One region of the Kurthia sp. Dielmo genome, then DNA from elsewhere that is predicted to be linked to it. Evidence: riboswitches for the same ligand, from Rfam matches in the RefSeq annotation. Region 1 holds a riboswitch; each other region holds the start of a gene.

Region 1 (2,275 bases):
ATCACGAATGGGTTAAATTAGAAGATGGTAAAGCAGTAATCGGTATTACTGAATTTGCACAATCAGAACTTGGCGATATCGTATTCGTTGAACTACCAGCAGTAGGCGATGAAATCGGTGCTGGCGAATCATTCGGTAGTGTAGAATCTGTAAAAACAGTTTCTGAATTATACTTACCAATCGCTGGTAAAATTCTAGAAGTAAACGAAAACTTAGAAGATTCTCCAGAGCTAGTAAACGAATCGCCATACGAGCAAGCTTGGATGGTCGTTGTTGAACCTGCAAATGAAGCAGACGTTGAAAGTTTATTAACTGCAGAACAATATCAAGAAGCAATCGCTGAATAATATTAGCATCACAAAGAGCTACCTCAACTGGGGTAGTTCTTTTTTGTGTAGAGTGCATGCGCTGTGGTATAACTAAAGTAGAAGACGGGGAAGCTTGTGGAGGTGGCAGAAATGGTGACAGACAAGGTGTTAATCGTTGAAGGAAAGCAAGATAAGCTACGCATTTTGCCCATACTAAATGAAGTGGTCGAAATTATTTGTACGAATGGTACGATAAGTGAGGACCGACTAGAGGAGCTACTTACACCTTATGAGGACAGTGACTTATATGTGTTTTTTGATGCGGATGAGTCCGGTGAGAAAGCGCGAAAGCTCGTGCAGCATTATTTTCCTCATGCCGAGCATTTATACACGCGACGAACGTATAAGCAAGTCGAGCATACACCGCAAAATTATTTAGCTTTCGTGCTAGCAGCAGCTGATTTTCAAGTGAATCCCGCCTATTTAATACGATAAGGAATGACATGTAATGAAAGAATGGTCTCGCGAAGAATGGGAGCAAGAACGTACAAAACATGACGTCACGGCTTTTTATTTATATACGCCAATGTGTGGCACATGTGCAGTAGCGTCTAAAATGATGGACGTCACAGAGCAGGTATTGCCACAAATCCCAATGGGGAAGGCAAATCTAAATTATATGGAACAAATTGCATACGATTATGAGATTGAAAGTGTGCCATGTCTACTAATTTCAGAGAATGGGCAAGTGCGCGATAAAGTATACGCATTTCAATCCGTACCAAATTTGTATGAAAAAATTTTAAATAAGTCATTGACGTAAAAATATCAGAGTGTTAAAGTAGAAACCAACAATAAAATAAAAACTTATGTCGTTACTCTTATTTAGAGAGGTGGAGGGAAGTGCCCTATGAAGCCCGGCAACCGTCGCAGTATGTGATATGGTGCCAATTCACGCAAAGTCATTACTTTGGGAGATGAGAGAACGGTTTGACACGATACGTTAAACCCTTCTGTTGCTCTAAAAAACAGAAGGGTTTTATTTTTTTAGCAGTTTAAATTGGACGACGACAAAGCATAGTATAATTGTTGGAATTTGAATAATCAGAGAGTTCAAAAGTTTTAGAACAAGGTGGAATGACAGTGATTCAGTTAGATAATGTTTCAAAACAATACAAAACAGCGAATGGTTCTCTAACGGCTGTCGATAATGTGAGTTTAACAATTCAGGATCGAGAAATCTTCGGCATTATCGGATACAGTGGCGCCGGAAAAAGTACGATGATTCGTTTACTTAATGGTTTAGAAAAGCCGACATCAGGCGACGTGCTTGTCAATGATGTCAATATTTCAAAGGCACGCGGCAATGCACTACGCAATGCGCGTCATCATATCAGCATGGTGTTCCAACATTTCAATTTATTATGGTCACGTACGGTAGCGGAGAACATCGCATTTCCACTTGAGATTGCGGGAGTGAAAAAGGATGTGCGTCAAAAGCGTGTAAAAGAATTGATTGCACTTGTTGGCCTAGAGGGTCGCGATGATGCGTATCCATCGCAGTTATCAGGTGGTCAAAAGCAGCGTGTCGGCATCGCCCGCGCGCTTGCTAACAATCCAACTGTGCTGCTTTGTGATGAAGCAACCTCTGCACTTGACCCGGAAACAACGGATGCGATTTTAGACTTACTAGTGAGCATCAATGAAAAATTAGGCTTAACAATCGTGCTGATTACGCATGAGATGCATGTTATTCGTAAGATTTGTCATCGTGTGGCGGTCATGGAGAAAGGGAAGGTCGTTGAGCAAGGGAATGTTCTTGAAGTATTCCAAAATCCACAAGCACCGATTACAAAACGTTTCGTGACGCAAGCAACGTCAACCGGTCAAAAAGAATCGGTCGCACAAATGCTAGAGGATTACCGCGAAGGACAGTTAATTAAATTATTTTTTGTAGGCGATCAAAC
Region 2 (2,275 bases), on a different contig from region 1:
TATATAAGTTATCAAATACTTCTGATGAAATTGATTGGTTTACTTTCCCCCAGTCAATTTTATCTTTTGAGCAATCTTCTTCAACGAAGAATTTATCGCGAGGAGAACGACCAGTGTATTTACCAGTTAAAGCACGAACAGCACCGTCAGCAGTTAAAATTGCTTCATTACGAGATGTCGCTTTTTCTACTAATTGTGCTACTGATAATTGTTCCTTAATATTTTGACCAGCTAATAGTTCTGTTAATTCATTCGCAGTTTCTACTGAATTCATGTGTCGTACCATCCTTTTTTAAAATTTATATGTTATTTAGTATGCCTTATTGGCTTTTTTTTAATTAATTATGGAATTAGTATAACACATTAAAATCAATAGTCTACATTAATACATCATTTTTTATAAAAATTATTTAAATATGACAAAATGGTTAAAGGAAGTAAAAGGTGTTTCGAACCAGCATTATTCTGTTTTATTGTATATAACAGTTGTTGTAAATAAGTTTTTTAAGGCTCTGTATTACAACAGGTATTAAATAATTTTATTAGGTTATACTTATCCATAAAAAATATCATATATACGATTGTGTATGACCAATATTTTATAATTTTAGAGATAGCATAGGTCATGTATTTAACAGAGCTATTAAATGATTGACTTTCATAATAGAATCTATTAGTATTGGAAATTGAACGGATACTCTTATCCCGAGCTGGTGGAGGGTCAGGCCCAATGAAACCCGGCAACCTGCATGTATTTCACAGCATGCGTTGGTGCTAATCTGATGCAAGGATTTTCCTTGAACGATAAGAGTGAAAGGTGCTTACGAAATTACCCCTTTCCTCATTAAACATTATGAGAAAAGGGTTTTTTTATTTTCGATTGTCATTGCAATCGCCAATGGCACTTTCTATAATACTCGTGTAAAAGCAGCTTCGGCTGGCTGGCATCGTAGGAGAACAGCTCATTTTTTAAGTTTCTTCTATATAATAGGTGCTACACGGATAATGAGTACCGTATCTATCGAACTCGTATAGGAGGAACCCATACAATGGCTCAACGTCGACTATTTACTTCAGAAAGTGTTACAGAAGGACATCCAGATAAAATCTGTGACCAAATCTCAGATGCAATTTTAGATGCGGTTTTAGAAAAAGATCCAAATGCACGTGTTGCATGTGAAACAACTGTTACAACAGGTTTAGTACTAGTAACAGGTGAATTAACAACATCTACTTATGTAGATATGAAAGGCATCGTTCGCGATACAGTAGCTGAAATCGGCTATACTCGCGGTAAATATGGTTTCGATGCGGAAAATCTTGCTGTACTTGTTGCAGTAGGTGAACAATCACCTGACATTGCCCAAGGTGTAGACCAAGCATTAGAAGCACGTGAAGGTTCTATGTCAGATGAAGAAATTGAAGCAATCGGTGCGGGTGACCAAGGTTTAATGTTTGGTTACGCTTGTAATGAAACACCGGAACTTATGCCACTACCAATTTCTTTAGCACATAAATTATCTCGTCGTCTAACAGAAGTTCGTAAATCAGGTGAGTTAGCTTATTTACGTCCAGATGGTAAAACACAAGTAACAGTAGAATATGATGAAGAACAACATGCAGTACGCGTGGATACAATCGTTATTTCTACACAACATGATGAAGAAACAACATTAGAGCAAATTCAAGCAGATATGAAAGAGCATGTTATTAAACAAGTTGTTCCTGCTGAATTATTAGATGAACAAACAAAATACTTTATCAATCCAACAGGCCGTTTTGTCATCGGTGGACCTAAAGGGGATGCAGGTCTTACAGGACGTAAAATCATCGTAGATACTTACGGTGGTTATGCACGTCATGGTGGCGGTGCATTCTCTGGTAAAGATGCAACAAAAGTTGACCGTTCAGGCGCTTATGCTGCTCGTTACGTTGCGAAAAATATTGTTGCTTCAGGTCTTGCGGACCGTGCAGAAGTACAACTTGCTTACGCAATTGGTGTTGCACAACCGGTATCAATTTCAATTGATACATTCGGTACAGGTACGGTTTCAGAAGCTGAATTAGTAGAAGCTGTTCGCGAATTATTTGATCTACGTCCAGCAGGCATTATTAAAATGCTTGATTTACGTCGTCCAATTTACAAACAAACAGCTGCTTACGGTCACTTTGGTCGTACAGATTTAAATGTTCCTTGGGAAGAAACAAATAAAGCAGAAGCATTAAAAGCTCGTTTTAACTAATTTCTTTTTATGAGGCTAGGAAACTAGCCTTT
Region 3 (2,275 bases), on a different contig from region 1:
TAAAAATAAAATTAAATCACTCGTACCAAATGGTAGCTTGCGTGCTAATAATACTGCGAGCATATCAATACCATCTAGAGCACCACCGTTACGTAATGCAAGACCCATACCAAAACCTAAAATGATACCACCGACAACGGTAATTAATAACGTGTCCCCTTCAATAATTGTATTGACATGGTGGAGTATAATTGTTCCGATTGCTAACGTTGCGATCCCTAAAATTGAATAGAGTGCAAAACTTTTACCAATCTGCTTATAGCCTAGCCAAATAAAAGGAATATTAATAATTGCGATTAACGTGCCAAGCGGTAAGCCGAATAATTGTGATAGTACGATACTAATACCTGTAACGCCACCATCGGATACGCTATTTGGAATTAGGATTGCTTCTAGTCCATAGGCCGCAATCAAAGCCCCGATAATAACCATTAATCCTTTAAATAGTGTTTTCTTAAAACTCTTCTTTTTTGTTTTTCCTTCTGCCATAGAATCTCCTTCACTTTGCTACAAATTGTTGTTCTATTATTATTTTATAAAAAATTAGACTCAAATGTATAATTATAAGTATTTTTTTCACGATTTTTTTTGAAAGTCTACTGAATGGCAAGGATATAAATACGGGTTTTACGTTATTTCAGTGAGGCAATTGTCTATTTTCAGTAAAAAAATGAAATCGTTTTCTTTTTAACGACTATAATTTTCTTATTTTCAGAAAAAAATATTTTTTCAGTAAATTTATTGACAAGTAATTTACTAGGGTTTATGATGAAACCAATCAAAACAAACAACAATTACATAGTTCTTATCAAGAGAGATGGAGGGACAGGCCCGGTGAAATCTCGGCAACAGCTTTTTAAAAAGTAATGTGCCAAATCCTGCAAGTAGTTTCACTTGGAAGATAAGAGTACGATTTTAACACCTTTCGTTTCTCTTTTATTTCGAGAAGCGAAAGGTTTTTTTGATGTAACTTACGTTTAAGAGGGAGAAGGTAGATGCTTAAATGATTGAATTTTCAGATGTTTCAAAAATATTTAAAGTGAAAAGTCGTGAAGTGAAAGCGGTGCAAAATGTATCATTGAAAATTGAAAAAGGAGATATTTTTGGCGTCATCGGCTTTAGTGGTGCGGGAAAAAGCACGCTACTACGCATGGTGAACTTATTAGAAAAGCCAACAGTAGGTACAGTCAAGGTGCATGATACCGATTTAATGAAGCTTTCACCTAAAGAATTACGTGGTCTACGCCGTAATATTGGTATGATTTTTCAAAACTTTAATTTAATGACCTCACGCACGGTTGCTGGCAATATTGCCTACCCAATGAAGCTTGAAAAAGTGCCAAAAAAGGAAATTGAGCGTCGTACAAAAGAGCTGTTATCCTTTGTCGGCTTATCAGAGAAGGCAAAGGATTATCCGGAGCAATTGTCTGGTGGTCAAAAACAGCGTGTCGGTATTGCACGAGCGCTAGCAAATAATCCGGACATTCTCATTTGTGACGAGGCAACATCGGCGCTTGATCCGGAAACAACAGCGGATATTTTAAAGTTGTTAAAGCGCGTCAATGCAGAGCTTGGTATTACGGTGTTATTAATTACACATGAAATGAATGTCATCCAAGAAATTTGTAATCGTGTAGCGGTCATGGAAAACGGTTTTGTGATTGAATCGGGGGATGTGTATGACGTATTTACAAACCCGCAGCATCCAACGACACAGCGCTTTATTCAGTCGGTGAATCAAGATAGACCGTCTGAGGCAATTTTAAAAGAATGGCGGAAAAATGGGGGCAATCATTTATATCGTGTGTTATTTAAAGGCTCGACGACACATACGCCATTATTATCGGAGATTACGCAAAAATACGGCGTTTATTTCAATATTCTTTATGGTACGGTTCGAGAATTGCAACAGCAGATGTTTGGCAATTTACTCGTTTCCTTTGAGGGCGATGAACGAGCGATAAAAAAAGCTATTTCGGAATTACAGCAAATCGTAGAGATGGAGGAGGTGGTTGTGCATGAAAGTTGATTGGGCATTATTTTGGCCGCGTATTTTAGAAGCGACAGGTCAAACGATTTACATGGTGCTACTAACATTAATTTTTGGCGCTATTATCGGCATTGTAATTGGGTTACTACTTTATGTGACACGCGAAAATAATATTATGGAAAGCAAAGTCGTCTTTACCATTTTAAATATTCTCGTTAATATTATTCGCCCCATTCCATTTATTATTTTCCTTGTGGCGCTATCACCATTAACGCGTATCGTGAT

The links. Region 1 has a riboswitch for S-adenosylmethionine ahead of KTHG_RS17425 (methionine ABC transporter ATP-binding protein). Riboswitches for the same ligand answer to the same signal wherever they lie in the genome.
Region 2: another riboswitch for S-adenosylmethionine. It lies ahead of metK (methionine adenosyltransferase); the one in region 1 lies ahead of KTHG_RS17425 (methionine ABC transporter ATP-binding protein).
Region 3: another riboswitch for S-adenosylmethionine. It lies ahead of KTHG_RS09060 (methionine ABC transporter ATP-binding protein); the one in region 1 lies ahead of KTHG_RS17425 (methionine ABC transporter ATP-binding protein).

Annotation. Positions count from the first base shown of each region.
Region 1 is NZ_HE578962.1:142,388-144,662, forward strand. It holds gene gcvH (glycine cleavage system protein GcvH) at 1-347, shown strand, start outside; gene KTHG_RS17415 (toprim domain-containing protein) at 459-803, shown strand; gene KTHG_RS17420 (thioredoxin family protein) at 817-1,131, shown strand; SAM riboswitch class I at 1,187-1,292, shown strand; gene KTHG_RS17425 (methionine ABC transporter ATP-binding protein) at 1,452-2,275, shown strand, end outside.
Region 2 is NZ_HE578957.1:699,424-701,698, reverse strand. It holds gene pckA (phosphoenolpyruvate carboxykinase (ATP)) at 1-274, opposite strand, end outside; SAM riboswitch class I at 698-811, shown strand; gene metK (methionine adenosyltransferase) at 1,050-2,243, shown strand.
Region 3 is NZ_HE578958.1:102,599-104,873, reverse strand. It holds gene KTHG_RS09065 (YitT family protein) at 1-489, opposite strand, end outside; SAM riboswitch class I at 803-908, shown strand; gene KTHG_RS09060 (methionine ABC transporter ATP-binding protein) at 1,004-2,029, shown strand; gene KTHG_RS09055 (methionine ABC transporter permease) at 2,019-2,275, shown strand, end outside.